3 regions of the Kluyvera fluvialis genome follow, and region 1 is predicted to be linked to each of the others. Evidence: predicted binding sites of a transcription regulator. Region 1 holds the regulator's gene; each other region holds the start of a gene.

The links. Region 1 encodes ArgR, which controls arginine synthesis, uptake and breakdown. Its sites were predicted from a motif close to ANTGAATAAAAATACANT; they were not measured.
Region 2: a site for ArgR is predicted at 1,972-1,989, ahead of argC (N-acetyl-gamma-glutamyl-phosphate reductase). Genes of this name have one in related genera too.
Region 3: a site for ArgR is predicted at 1,894-1,911, ahead of argA (amino-acid N-acetyltransferase). Genes of this name have one in related genera too.

What each region holds. Positions count from the first base shown of each region.
Region 1 is NZ_AP046142.1:515,145-520,140, forward strand. It holds gene AC6I4B_RS02505 (NAD-dependent succinate-semialdehyde dehydrogenase) at 1-196, shown strand, start outside; gene AC6I4B_RS02510 (barstar family protein) at 223-498, shown strand; gene yhcN-B (DUF1471 family stress response protein YhcN-B) at 552-818, opposite strand; gene yhcN (peroxide/acid stress response protein YhcN) at 930-1,193, opposite strand; gene argR (transcriptional regulator ArgR) at 1,567-2,037, opposite strand; gene mdh (malate dehydrogenase) at 2,671-3,609, shown strand; gene degS (outer membrane-stress sensor serine endopeptidase DegS) at 3,665-4,732, opposite strand; gene degQ (serine endoprotease DegQ) at 4,891-4,996, opposite strand, start outside.
Region 2 is NZ_AP046142.1:4,785,775-4,790,770, forward strand. It holds gene argH (argininosuccinate lyase) at 1-25, opposite strand, end outside; gene argB (acetylglutamate kinase) at 93-866, opposite strand; gene argC (N-acetyl-gamma-glutamyl-phosphate reductase) at 879-1,883, opposite strand; gene argE (acetylornithine deacetylase) at 2,037-3,188, shown strand; gene ppc (phosphoenolpyruvate carboxylase) at 3,486-4,996, shown strand, end outside.
Region 3 is NZ_AP046142.1:992,824-997,819, forward strand. It holds gene recD (exodeoxyribonuclease V subunit alpha) at 1-332, shown strand, start outside; gene argA (amino-acid N-acetyltransferase) at 528-1,859, opposite strand; gene amiC (N-acetylmuramoyl-L-alanine amidase AmiC) at 2,115-3,365, shown strand; gene cobD (threonine-phosphate decarboxylase CobD) at 3,372-4,448, shown strand; gene AC6I4B_RS04790 (L-threonine kinase) at 4,433-4,996, opposite strand, start outside.

The sequences.
Region 1 (4,996 bases):
CAGCCAAAATTTGTCCCGTGTTTTCCGCGTCTCGCAGGCGTTAGAGAGCGGGATGATTGGCATTAACGAATGCGCCGTTTCAACCGAGCTGGGGCCGTTTGGCGGCGTGAAAGAGTCCGGGCTGGGGCGTGAAGGATCGGTGCTGGGTTTAGAGGAGTACCTTGAGGTGAAAACGCTACACATTGGGGGACTTTAGTCTTGTTGGCGGGAAGGGGGCAGACAATGAAAATCTATACTTTTGATTTCGATGAGATAGAGGATCAGGGCGATTTTTACCGGGAGTTTGCCCGACTCTTTGCCCTCGAAAAAGACAGCATCCATGACCTGGACACGCTGTGGGATGTGGTTACCAGCCCGCAGATGCCGCTGCCGCTAGAGATAGAATTCAGCCATCTTGATGACAAACAGCGTCGGCGCTACGGCGCGCTGATTCTGCTGTTTGATGAGGCCGAAGAGGAGCTGGAAGGGATGCTGCGCTTTAACGTACAACGCGGATGAAAAAAGCCCTCGCGTAAGGGCGAGGGCAAGTCGTCGGACAAGACGACGAGGGTTTATTTGTACAGTTCAGCCGTTGCGTGCCAATGGTCGCCGGTACGCGCTTCAATGATGCGGTAGCTGCTGGCACCTTCTTTTTCTGCTTTTGCGGCTAACTGACTGCTCATATCCATTGGGGCACTGCCGATTTGAGAGACAGAGATAGTGCCCATGGGTTGCAGGTTCTGCGCCTGGTCGGCGGTGACTTGATGTACTGCGGCGCTTGCGCCGAAAGAGAGTACGGATGCCAGACCAAGGGATGCGATAATCATTGCGCTTTTCATATTTTTTACTCCTCACCTTATTTTTCAGCGGTGAGAGGATATGTTTTCTAATTCCTGAGACCGCTGTGGTAATTCATTTTTTTTTACTGCCGACGTATTGCTTCACACGACTTATTTGTACAGTTCAGCCGTTGCGTGCCAGTGGTCACCAGTACGTGCTTCAATCACACGATATGACGACGCACCTTGTTCTTCCGCTTTCTTGTTCAGCATTTCATGCATATCCATTGGGGACGAACCCACGGAGCCAACAGATACAGTGCCGATAGGCTGACGGTTTTGCGCTTGAGCGCTGTTGATAGAATCTGCGGCGAACGCACCAAATGAGATAACGGACAGGATGCTCAGAGCGGCAACAGTTGTTTTGATTTTCATGATACTCACCTCGTCGAATTTTTTTGAAGGGCCTTTGTTTTGTGACCCTCATCACGAAATTAAGTATACACTAATCACATAAAATATTAATACCTAACTAATGGTTTCGTGTGTAATTACATGTCAAGAATCGTCATTTTTAGAACAAATACGTATAAAAAATCACATAATCTGGCTAAGTATTCGGCTAATAATGCGTAAAATCAAAAAGATAGATGAATTTGATATTTTGTGCGCTTAAGACAGGATATATTCACTGAATATATGTATTTGGCTGAAAAATCGCACTAAATGCTAACGAAGCGGTAGTTGAAGCTGCGGGAATGATGGGGAAGGGCAGACTCCTCTGGAAGCCCAGAGGAGAAAAGAGGGGTTACAGTTCTTGTTCGAACAGAACCTGAATAGCCTCGTAGAGATCTTTAACCGTGAACCCTCGCGCTGGGGTGGTGAAGATGGTGTCATCACCAGCAATGCTGCCGAGGATACCTTCCGCTTTGCCCAGTGAGTCCAGCAGGCGGGCTATCAACTGTGCGGCCCCTGGGCTGGTATGGATAACGACAACGGCATCGTTATAGTCAATATCCAGCACCAGATTCTTCAGCGGGCTGCTGGTTGTCGGAACGCCAAGCTCTGCGGGCAGGCAATAAACCATCTCCATTTTGGCATTGCGTGTACGCACAGCGCCAAACTTCGTCAGCATACGAGAAATCTTGGATTGGTTGATATTATCGAAGCCTTCTTCTTGCAAGGCCTGAACAATTTCGCCCTGAGAGCTAAATTTTTCTTCCTTCAGCAACGCTTTAAAGGCTTTAACTAATTCTTCTTGTTTAGTTGGACTTCGCATATGTCACCTGGTTATAGGGGTGAAATTAACATTATTATGCATATAGGTGATTATTCTATGCAAAATAATTTATCCCAAAAGACTGGGCCAAATAGAGAAAGGCAAGATTTTATCAAAATTTAGACCTAAGAAACATGTCTATGTCACGGGATCTAAATAAGTTAAAAGTAAATGAAATGTTATTGAATTGATGTTGTTTTATACAACATGCTGACTATATTGTAATCGATAGTTGATGAAAATTTGGTTTCGTAGATATACACATCATCTTTCAAGCGGCTTCTGTGTTGGCTGCACTTGCTGACACGAACCTGAATGATTTTGTGTGTATGCCCGTCATACTTCGAGTTGCTTGGGTGTTGGCTGTTTTCACTCACCCCCTGGGGTTTCGCTCAGTCACCGCCTACAAGCAACTCAAATTATTTTGGGTATAGATCTTTTTTCGGGAGTTGTGCGGAGACCGTCAGCAATGCTGTTGGATAGTCTGCATGCTGTAATGCATTACTATTGTAATTATTTACCCAGTGAATTAAGGTCGCCGCAATGGAGTCGCAAAGGGTATCTCCTGCGTTGGTAATGCGGTCCACAGCAGGTTATTACCTGAATGTCATTAACCATAATAAGGAGTTTAGGATGAAAGTCGCAGTCCTTGGTGCCGCCGGCGGTATTGGCCAGGCACTTGCCCTACTACTAAAGACCCAACTGCCTTCTGGTTCAGAACTCTCTCTCTATGATATTGCCCCCGTCACGCCTGGCGTGGCCGTAGATCTTAGCCATATCCCGACGGATGTTAAAATCAAAGGGTTCTGCGGTGAAGATGCCACACCTGCGCTGGAAGGGGCTGATGTTGTGCTGATTTCTGCCGGGGTTGCGCGTAAGCCCGGGATGGATCGCTCCGATCTCTTTAATGTTAATGCCGGGATTGTGAAAAACCTGGTACAACAAATTGCTAAAACTGCGCCGAAAGCCTGCATTGGTATTATTACCAATCCGGTTAACACCACCGTGGCGATTGCCGCCGAGGTGCTGAAAAAAGCGGGCGTGTACGACAAAAATAAACTGTTCGGCGTCACCACGCTGGATATTATCCGCTCCAATACGTTTGTCGCTGAGCTTAAAAGCAAAAACTGTGGCGATATTGAAGTACCGGTGATTGGCGGCCACTCTGGCGTCACGATTCTGCCTTTATTATCACAAATCCCTGGCGTGAGTTTCTCCTCTCAGGAAGTGAATGATTTAACCAAACGCATCCAGAACGCGGGTACTGAAGTGGTGGAAGCGAAGGCGGGTGGCGGGTCGGCAACGCTGTCGATGGGCCAGGCGGCTGCACGCTTTGGTCTGTCGCTGGTTCGCGCGTTACAGGGCGAGAAAGGCGTTGTTGAGTGCGCGTATGTTGAAGGCGACGGCGAATACGCCCGTTTCTTCTCACAGCCGCTGCTGTTGGGTAAAAATGGCATTGAAGAGCGCCGCGCTATTGGCACGCTGAGCGCCTATGAACAACAGGCGTTAGAAGGGATGCTGGAGACGCTGAGAAAAGATATTCAGCTCGGCGAAGAGTTCATCAATAAATAAGGCTAAGGCCTTAATGTCACAAAGGGGCCATTGGCCCCTTTGCTATTTGTGTGGCTTAGTTTGACGCCGGATATTCCTGAATCGTTACCTGCATCGTGAGTTTTTTGTCATCACGCATTACGACCACCGGGATAACCGAACCAGGACGAATTTCCGCCACCTGATCCATGGTTTCCAGCGCCGAGATGGCGGGTTTGCCATTGACCGAAATAATCACGTCATTGGTCTGAAGACCGGCCTGCGCCGCTGGGCCGTCAGGCGCAACCTCGTTAACCACAATGCCTTGCAGCTGGTCGATACCACCACTCTGCGAGTGGATTGGCGCAATTTCTCGTCCACTGATACCGATAAAGCCACGAATAACGCGCCCGTCGCGAATTAGCTTATCCATAATTTTGGTTGCCAACTGGAACGGAATCGCAAAGCTCAGCCCTTCAGGCGTCTCGCCATCGTTGCTCTTATCAAAAGATAGCGTGTTGATGCCCATCAGCTCGCCCAGCGAGTTCACCAGCGCGCCGCCGGAGTTACCGTGGTTAATCGAGGCGTCAGTTTGCAGGAAATTCTGGCGACCACTTGGGTTCAGGCCGATGCGCCCGGTGGCGCTGATAATCCCCTGAGTAATGGTCTGCCCGAGGTTGTATGGATTACCAATCGCCAGAACGACGTCGCCAATATGCGGCACGCGGCTTGGGTTAATTGGGATAACCGGCAGGCCGCCGGTGGCGCTAATCTTCAGTACCGCCAGATCGGTCAGGCTATCAGAGCCGACTAACAGCGCTTCAAACACACGGCCATCTTGCAGCGCGACAATAATTTGGTCGGCATTATTGATAACGTGTTTATTGGTAATGATATAGCCGCGCTCGTCCATGATAACGCCTGAACCGAGCGTTTTAATCTCAAGCTGATTGTTGCTGCTACTGTTCAAGCTGCGGTTGTAAACGTTAACTACCGCAGGCGCAGCGCGGCGCACCGCCGGATTATAGCTGGCGTGAGTCTCATCCGTGCTATTAAAGCGCGGCGTAGATAATGGATTCCACTGGCGTAAAGAGGGGACGGTAGCAATCAATATGCCGCCGACCAGTAAACCCAGTGCGACCGAACGTAAGAGCTTTAGAAGCATGATACAGGCATCGTTGATAAGGAAACTGCGGGAAGCATACCACGAGTCAAGCGGACATATACATGCCGCGTTCTCGTTGATAGCGCGCGCGGACTAATGGTGTTGTTGGGGGGATTCATGAGAGACATCCCCGTCTCTCATGAATTGAACTTCGCGGCTTAACGCAGAAGCAGGTAAATGCTCTCGCCACCGCGCATGACGTTAAGCGCAATCACCGCCGGTTTGGCTTCCAGCACTTTACGCAGATCGGCAATAGACGGCGTT
Region 2 (4,996 bases), 700 kb from region 1:
TAAAACGCCCGCCCCAAAGTGCCATAACATGCTTCCTTAAATTCTTCGATTTCACTGCCGGATAGCGCTGCGCTTATCCGGCACATAAAAAGTTAAGCCAGAATACGTGTGCCAATCGGCGTGCCATTAAACAGCGCCGGTAACTGCTCGGCATGACGCCAGGAGGCGATATCGACCGGGCGTCCGAGTGCGCGCGCGGCATCCAGCGCAGCATTCACTTTCACAATCATGCCATCGGTAATAATGCCCTGGTCAATCAGTTGCTCGGCTTTCGCCGCCGTCATTTCAGCAATGCGCTGGCCTTTACCATCCAGAATACCGCTCACGTCAGAGAGCAGAATTAAATCCGCGCCCAGCGTTGCCGCCAGCGCCGTCGCCGCCTGGTCGGCGTTGACGTTCATCAGTTGCCCTTCAGCGGTCACACCAATCGAGCTAACAACAGGCAGGAAACCGCCTTCCAGCAGCAGATTAATCAGTTTCGGCGAACCTGGCTGCGCCAGCCCCACGTGTCCGAGATCTTCATCAAGCTGAGTAATGCTCACGCTGTCGCCATCACCGAGGTACAGGCCAACAGACGCAATATCATGTTTTTTCGCCCACGCCAGCAGGGTTTTGTTAGCCGTACCCGCCAGCGCGCCGGTAATAATGTCGATTTGGTCAGCAGGCGTGACCCGCAGGCCTTCTTTCTTTTTCACCGGCAGGTTGAGCTTCTTCATCAGCTCATCAACCACGCAACCGCCGCCGTGGACAATCACCAGCGGGCGTTGATGCGACTCGCGGTAATTTACCAGCGCGGTAAACAGGCGCTCCAACGCTTCTTCGCTATCGAGTAACACGCCGCCCAATTTGATAATTAATGGATTCATCGTCACCACACCTTAAATAAGAGACTGCGTCTCAGCGAAGCCGAAACGGATATTGGCGCACTGCACAGCCTGCGCGGCGGCGCCTTTCAATAAATTGTCTTCAGTTGCCACCACAATCAGGTGCTCGCCCTGAACAGCAAAACCGATATCGCAAAATGGCAACCCAACCACATTTTTCAGCGCCGGAACGCCTTTGTCGTATAAACGCACCAGCGGTTTATTGCCGTAGGCCTGTTGCAGCGTCTGCGACACTTGCTCATGGCTCACACCCGGTTTCAGGCGGCAGGTGATGGTTTCCAGAATACCGCGCGGGAAGTTGCCCAAATGCGGGGTAAAGATAACGTCTGCGCCCAGATGGCTGGCGATTTCCGGCTGATGGCGATGCGTGAACACACCGTAAGGTTGCAGGCTCACTTCGCAAAAACTATTGGAAATAGCCGCTTTACGCCCCGCGCCGCTCACGCCACTGGTGGCGTTGATCACCGGCCACTGGCTGAGATCCAAGAGATCGGCCTCAATCAGCGGTTTTAACGACAACTGCGCCGCCGTTGGGTAGCACCCCGGAACAGCAATCAGATTCGCCTCTTTCAGCACATCCGCGCTCCACTCGGCAAGGCCGTACACCGCCTGCGCCAGTAGATCAGGATGCTGATGAGTAAAACCGTAGTATTTTTCGTAGAACGCGCCGTCATTAACACGGAACGCCCCGGAAAGATCGAACACCACGCAGCCCGCCGCGAGGAATTGCGGGGCCAGATCGTGACTCACTTCATGGGCGGTGGCGAGAAACACCACATCAACGCCCGCACTGAATTCGCTGATATCGGACATCGGTTGCAGCGGCAAATCGACGATGCCTTTTAGCTGCGGATGTAAATCGGAGATAAGCTTACCCGCATCATTGCTTTGCGCTGAGACGGTCAAAGCGGTTATGTTCATATGAGGATGGCGATTTACATAGGTCACAAGCTCTGCGCCAGCGTAACCGCTCGCGCCCACAATCAGCGTATTCAACATCGGGGCTGCTCACCTTCTTATGTCTGTTTTCCTGGCTAAGCGTCGTGACATAACCCTACCATTTGTGGGTTTTATTACGCCTAACGATAATGTATTTTTATTCACAAATACTGCATGAATATTGATACTATCATGACCCGAGGTGTGTCAACAATGAAAAACAATTTACCCCCATTTATCGAGATTTATCGCGCATTGATCGCCACACCGTCCATCAGCGCAACCGAAGAAGCGCTCGATCAAAGTAATGCGTCTTTAATCACTCTGCTGTCTGACTGGTTCGCCTCTTTGGGCTTTAATGTTGAGGTTCAACCCGTCCCCGGAACCCGCAATAAATTCAACCTGCTGGCCAGCATCGGCCAGGGTGCGGGCGGCCTACTGTTAGCCGGGCATACTGACACCGTCCCCTTCGACGACGGACGTTGGACGCGCGACCCTTTCACCCTCACCGAACACGACAACAAGCTGTACGGCCTGGGCACTGCCGACATGAAAGGTTTCTTCGCCTTTATTCTTGATGCTCTGCGTGATGTCGATGTGACGCAGTTGAAAAAGCCGCTCTACATTCTGGCGACGGCAGACGAAGAAACCAGCATGGCTGGCGCACGCTATTTTGCCGAGTCCACCGAGCTACGACCGAACTGCGCCATCATCGGCGAGCCAACCTCGCTGCAACCGGTGCGCGCCCACAAAGGCCATATGTCCAACGCCATCCGCGTACTGGGCCAGTCGGGCCACTCCAGCGATCCGGCGCGCGGGGTGAACGCAATAGAAATCATGCACGATGCGATTGGCCGCGTAATGCAACTGCGCGACTCGCTTAAAGAGCGCTACCACTACGAGGCGTTTACCGTGCCGTATCCCACGCTCAATCTGGGTAGCCTTCACGGCGGCGATGCCTCAAACCGCATCTGCGCCTGCTGCGAACTGCATATGGATATTCGCCCGCTACCGGGCATGACGCTAAACGATCTCAACGGTCTGCTGAATGAAGCACTGGAGCCGGTTAGCGCCCAATGGCCTGGACGCCTGACGATAAGCGAACTGCATCCGCCGATTCCAGGCTACGAATGCCCGCCGGATCACCCCCTGGTGGAAGTGGTCGAGAAATTGCTTGGCGCGCAAACCGAAGTCGTCAACTACTGTACCGAAGCGCCGTTTATTCAAACGCTCTGCCCGACACTGGTGCTTGGCCCCGGTTCTATCAATCAGGCCCACCAGCCGGATGAATATCTGGAAACCCGCTTTATTAAACCTACCCGCGAGCTAATCACCCAGGTTGTACATCATTTCTGCTGGCATTAACGCCAGCGGCGTTGCGTTTATTGAGCCAATACCTGGACAAATAAACGCAGCGCCACCCCGCGATTAATCCTCTTAATTCCCGTGCGCTTGCTCACATTTTCATAAGCATTACTTATCTGGGTGGATGCGAATTAACTTTCGTAAATTGCTGGCATTTATTCGTTTGCTGAAGCGATTTCGCAGCAATTGACGTCAGGTGTTTTACGTGGCTTTATAAAAGAGGTGTCTTTTATCCCTGCCCTTTCGTTCCAAAGGACGGGATATAACAAAATAAAATGAGATGGGGTATCTGGGTTAATGAACGAACAATATTCCGCGTTGCGTAGTAATGTCAGTATGCTCGGTAAAGTGCTAGGCGATACCATCAAGGATGCGCTTGGTGAAAACATTCTTGACCGTGTAGAAACAATCCGCAAATTGTCCAAATCGTCCCGTGCTGGCAATGAGGCTAATCGTCAGGAACTGCTGAGCACCTTGCAGAACCTCTCCAACGATGAATTGCTGCCCGTTGCCCGCGCATTCAGCCAATTTCTGAACCTGGCCAACACCGCCGAGCAGTACCACAGCATCTCGCCAAAAGGCGAAGCGGCGAGCAACCCAGAAGTGATTGCCCGCACCCTGCGCAAGCTCAAAAACCAACCCAATCTCAATGAAGCCACCATTAAACAGGCTGTTGAATCCCTGTCGCTGGAGCTGGTGCTGACCGCGCACCCGACCGAGATCACCCGTCGTACGCTTATCCACAAAATGGGTGAAATCAACAACTGCCTGAAACAGCTCGATAACTCTGATATTGCCGACTACGAACGCAACCAGGTGATGCGCCGTTTGCGCCAGTTGATTGCGCAGTCCTGGCATACCGATGAAATTCGTAAGCACCGCCCAAGCCCGGTTGATGAAGCCAAATGGGGCTTTGCGGTGGTAGAAAATAGCCTGTGGGAAGGCGTGCCGAACTATCTGCGCGAACTGAACGAACAGCTAGAAGAAAACCTCGGCTACAAACTGCCGGTAGATTTCGTCCCCGTGCGCTTCACCTCCTGGATGGGCGGCGACCGCGACGGCAACCCCAATGTCACCGCCGAAATCACCCGCCACGTGCTGCTATTAAGCCGCTGGAAAGCCACCGACCTGTTCCTGAAAGATATTCAGGTTCTGATCTCTGAACTGTCGATGGTTGAGTGCACCGACGAGTTGCGTGAGTACGTGGGCGAAGCGGGCGCGGCCGAACCGTACCGTTTCTTGCTGAAAAATCTGCGTAGCCAACTGGTCTCCACTCAGGCCTGGCTGGAAGCGCGCCTGAAAGGCCAGCGTCTGCCGAAACCGGCAGGCCTGATTAGCCAGAACGAACAACTTTGGGAACCGCTGTACGCCTGCTATAAATCGCTACAGGCCTGCGGCATGAGCATTATCGCCAACGGTGAGCTGCTCGACACCCTGCGCCGCGTGAAATGTTTCGGCGTACCGCTGGTGCGTATCGACGTACGCCAGGAAAGCACTCGCCACACCGAAGCGCTGGGCGAACTGACCCGTTATCTGGGTATCGGCGACTACGAAAGCTGGTCGGAAGCCGACAAACAAGCGTTTCTGATTCGCGAACTGAACTCTAAACGCCCACTGTTGCCACGTAGCTGGGAGCCAAGCAACGAAACTCGCGAAGTGCTCAACACCTGCAAAGCGATTGTTGATGCGCCGCAAGGCTCGGTGGCTGCCTATGTTATCTCAATGGCAAAAACGCCGTCCGACGTGCTGGCGGTTCACCTGCTGCTGAAAGAAGCCGGTATCACCTTCGCGCTGCCAGTCGCACCGCT
Region 3 (4,996 bases), 480 kb from region 1:
GCGTGGCGTTAGAGCGTGAAGGTAGCCTGCGCGTTTGGTTCCCGATGCCGGACGGCACGGTGAAACCGATTCTGCCAAGCCGTTTACCAGAGCACGACACCGCATGGGCAATGACCGTGCATAAATCGCAGGGGTCAGAGTTTGCCCATGCCGCGCTGGTGTTGCCGACGCAAAATGTGCCGGTGGTGAGCCGTGAATTGATCTACACGGCAATTACCCGCGCGAAATCGCGTTTGTCGATGTATGCCGATGAACATCTGTTAGCGCAAGCCATCGCCACACGAACCGAACGACGCAGCGGCCTGGCCGCCATTTTTGCCGAAATGGCGTAATAGCCAGGTGTTTAACGCTTTGCCTGATGGCGCTACGGTGTGCGAACTTGTAGGCCGGATAAGGCGTTCACGCCGCCATCCGGAAATGGGTGGCACAATGCCTGATGGCGCTGCGCTTATCAGGCCTACGGTGTGCGAATTTGTAGGCCGGATAAGGCGTTTACGCCGCCATCCGGCAATTTGCATGGATATTATTTACGCCAGGTCGGTCATCAGCACTTTGGAGCGGCGCTGGTAGTTGTAGAGCTGCTTTTTGCTTTCTGGCAGCAGATCAACGTCCACCGGTTTAAAACCGCGCTCCTGGAACCAATGAATACTGCGGGTGGTGAGCACGAACAAATGGTTTAACCCCATCTGCTTGGCCTGGGTGGCAATGCGTTGCAACAGCACTTCGCCGCGCGACGAGCTACGGTAGTCCGGGTGTACCGCTACGCAGGCCATCTCGCCAATTTTTTCTTCCGGGAACGGGTACAGCGCCGCACAGGCGATGGTCGTGTTATCACGCTGAATAATCGTGAATTTGTCGATCTCCATCTCCAGTTGCTCACGCGAACGACGCACCAAAATCCCTTGCTGCTCTAACGGGGCAATCAGATCCAAAATCCCGCCGATATCATTGATGGTGGCGCGGCGAATTTGTTCGGCGCTCTCCATCACAATCTGTGTCCCGATACCATCACGTGAGAACAGCTCTTGTAGCAGCGCGCCGTCTTCCTGATAACTTATCAGGTGGCTGCGACGAACACCGCTGCGGCAAGCCTTCACCGCACCGCGCAGGAAGCGAGCCGTGCCGGAAAGGTAATCGCCTTCCTGCTCCAACTCTTCAATACGCGCTTGCGCTTCGTTAGGAAACAGCTCAGAGATAATCTCACCCGCGTCGTTGTAAACCCCTTGTGAGGAGCAAAAACCAATCATCTTCTCGGCCTTCAGTTTAATAGCCAACTGGGTGGCAATCTCCTCTGAGGTCAAGTTGAAGCTCTCACCGGTAACGGAAACGGCAACCGGCCCCATCAGCACTATCGCACCGCTGTCGAGCTGACGATGAATCGCTTCTTCATCAATACGGCGAATACGCCCGCTGTGGCAGTAGTCGATACCGTCATCAACGCCCAACGGCTGGGCGATAATAAAGTTACCGCTCACCACGTTAATGTGCGCTCCTTGCAGCGGGGTATTGTTGAGGCTCATCGACAGCCGAGCGGTGATATCGAGCTGTAACAGCCCTGCTGCTTGCTTAACCAGTTCTAAGGTTTTGGTGTCGGTCACGCGAATATGCTTATGATACGAAGGCTCATGATGATGTGCGGCCAGATTGGCGTCGATTTGCGGGCGCGCGCCATACACCAGCACCAGGCGAATGCCTAGGCTGTGAAGAAGGCCTATATCATTGACAATGCTAGAAAAGTTATCATGCTCGATAGCTTCGCCGCCCAGCATGATGACAAACGTCTTTCCCCGGTGGGCGTTAATATAGGGGACAGAATGACGAAACCCCTCAACCAATTCGGTCTTACGTTCCTTCACCACAGCACAACCCCTCAATGAATTATTATTCGTAATAAGTGTATTTTTATTCTGTTTTTGGCCGGAACGCAAGCCGGAATTTGCCTGGAATAAGGAAAAATAGAACGCTCAATTTCGCTGATCCTACGAATGTTTACCCTTTTATAGATGACAGTTTCTGCGCCTTTGGTTAGAGTTTTCGGTCAATCGTATTATGCGTATACTCGTCGTCCTTTGAGTGTTGTTTGGAATCTGTCATTTTTTTGCCTGGGATAGAGCATGTCGGGAAGTCGGTCTTTGAGTCGTCGTCGCCTGTTACAAGGGGCGGGCGCGATGTGGTTACTAAGTGTGAGTCAGGTTGGTCTAGCCGCCGTTAGTCAGGTGGTGGCCGTGCGCATCTGGCCTGCGTCTAGCTACACGCGCGTTACGGTAGAGTCCAACCGTGTACTCAAATATCGACAGTTTGCGTTAAGCAACCCAGACCGCCTGGTGGTTGATATTGAAGGTGTGAATCTTAATTCGGTGCTGAAAGGCATGGGCGCGCAGATTCGCCAGGATGACCCATTTATCAAATCGGCGCGTGTGGGGCAGTTTGACCCGCAAACGGTGCGCATGGTGTTTGAGCTAAAACAGGATGTCAAACCACAGCTCTTCGCGCTGGCGCCGTTTGCTGGTTTTAAAGAACGTCTGGTGATGGATCTCTATCCGGCAAGCAGCAAAGAGGAGCAAGACCCGCTGCTGGCACTGCTGGAGGAGTACAACAAGGGCGATCTTGAAAAGCAGGTTCCGCCAGCTCAGAGCGGCCCACAGCCGGGTAAAGCCGGGCGTGACCGGCCTATCGTCATTATGCTCGACCCCGGACACGGCGGTGAAGACTCCGGTGCGGTGGGGCTGCATAAAACACGTGAGAAAGACGTGGTGCTGCAAATTGCCCGCCGCTTACGTGCGCTGATTGAGAAAGAGGGCAATATGAAAGCCTACATGACGCGTAACGAAGATATCTTTATTCCGCTCCAGGTGCGGGTGGCGAAGGCGCAAAAGCAGCGCGCCGACCTGTTTGTTTCTATCCATGCGGATGCCTTTACCAGCCGCCAGCCGCGCGGCTCATCGGTGTTTGCGCTGTCAACCAAAGGGGCCACCAGTACGGCGGCAAAATACCTCGCGAAGACCCAGAACGCCGCCGACTTAGTGGGGGGGGTGAGCAAAAGCGGTGATCGCTACGTTGACCACACCATGTTTGATATGGTGCAGTCGCTGACCATTAACGACAGCCTGAAATTCGGCAAAGCGGTTTTGAAAAAGCTCGGTCAGGTGAACAAACTGCATAAAAATCAGGTAGAACAGGCGGGCTTTGCGGTACTGAAAGCACCGGATATCCCGTCGATCCTCGTCGAAACGGCATTCATCAGTAACGTTGAGGAGGAGCGCAAGCTCAGGACTGCCACCTTCCAGCAGGAAGTGGCCGAGTCTATTCTTGCCGGGATTAAAGCCTATTTTGCTGACGGCGCAACGCTTGCGCGACGCGGGTAATTTAAGGTGTCGCGTTTAAAGAGCGTTCACGGCGGCAACACCCGTGAAGCCGCCGCATTGCTGGGCATTGCGGCTGACCAATTGCTGGATTTCAGCGCCAATATTAACCCGCTCGGGATGCCCGAAAGCCTGAAACAGGCGATTATCGCCGGGCTTTCCCTCGCCGAGCGTTACCCTGATGTCGAATACCAACAGTTGCATCAGGCGCTGGCGGCGCATCACGGCGTTCCGGCCTCGTGGGTGCTGGCGGGCAACGGTGAAACAGAGTCGATTTTCACCCTCGTTCACGGCTTGAAGCCGCGTCATGCCATGGTGGTCGCGCCGGGGTTTGCGGAGTATCGTCGGGCGCTGGAGACAATCGACTGCCAGATAACCCCCTTCGCCTTGCGTGAAGAAGACGGCTGGCAACTGACCGAACGTATTCTTCCCGCGCTAACCGCTAATCTTGATTGCCTGTTTTTGTGTACGCCGAATAACCCGACGGGTCTGCTCCCGTCACACGCATTGCTGGCGGCGATTGCCGAGCGTTGCCGAACGCTGGGGATTGCGCTGATCCTCGATGAAGCCTTTATCGATTTTATTGCTGGCGAGCAGGGGTTTATCCCGCTGCTGGCGCAAAATCCGCATGTCTGGGTACTGCGCTCACTCACCAAGTTTTATGCAATTCCTGGCCTGCGTCTGGGGTATGTGCTCAACAGCGACGAGCCGATGCTCGCGCGGCTGCGCCAGCGGCAAATGCCGTGGTCAATTAATGCCTTTGCCGCGCTGGCGGGCGAGGTGATCCTCAACGATAGCGCTTATCAACAGGCGACATGGCAGTGGCTGGCGCACGAAGGGCAGCGTTTTTATCAGGCATTGTGTCAAATCGACGGGCTGACGGTGTATCCGGGGCAGGCGAACTATCTGTTTTTGCGCTGCGAAAAACCGGGGATCGATCTGCAATACGCGCTGCTGCAAAAACATATTCTTATCCGTAGCTGCGCCAACTATCCAGGGTTAGATGCCCGCTACTTCCGCGTGGCGATTCGTAGCGAAAGGGAAAACCAGCAACTGCTGGCGGCGCTGCATCAGGTGCTGAGCTGAACCCCACCGGCCACGTGGCTCAGCAAGTGTTGTTTCGGCCAGTGGTCGGTCAATCTTTGCTGCGCCAGCGCCCACTTTACATATTCCACATCATGACGGCGGCGGTCGAGCATCAGCCCGACGACGCTGCCGCTGTGCGCCACGTTTAACCCGTATAAATCACACGATTCTACCAGCGCGAGCAGCGTATCAAAACCGGGCTTCGGCAGCAGCGTCTGGCTGGCGATGGCGCTCAGCGTGGCGGCCTCGCCCATCAACGTAGGGCTATGGCGGGTACAGGCTAACTGCACCTTTTCCCATGCCTGTTGTAATAGCGCCGCGTTAGCCTGTAGCGCGGCCTCTCTCGGCTGACGATGATAATCGGCGGTGCGCAATATCACGGGGCTTTCCAGCACCAGCAGGTCAAAGGCGGGCGACGGCGCACAGGCAATTTGCGTTTGCGCATGGTGGTGGTCAAACAGCGTCAGCGAGCGGAACAGCGTGCTGTCGGTTGGCTCCAGCGAAACGCACAGCGCGGCTAATTCAGACTCACGCAGTGAATGACCTAA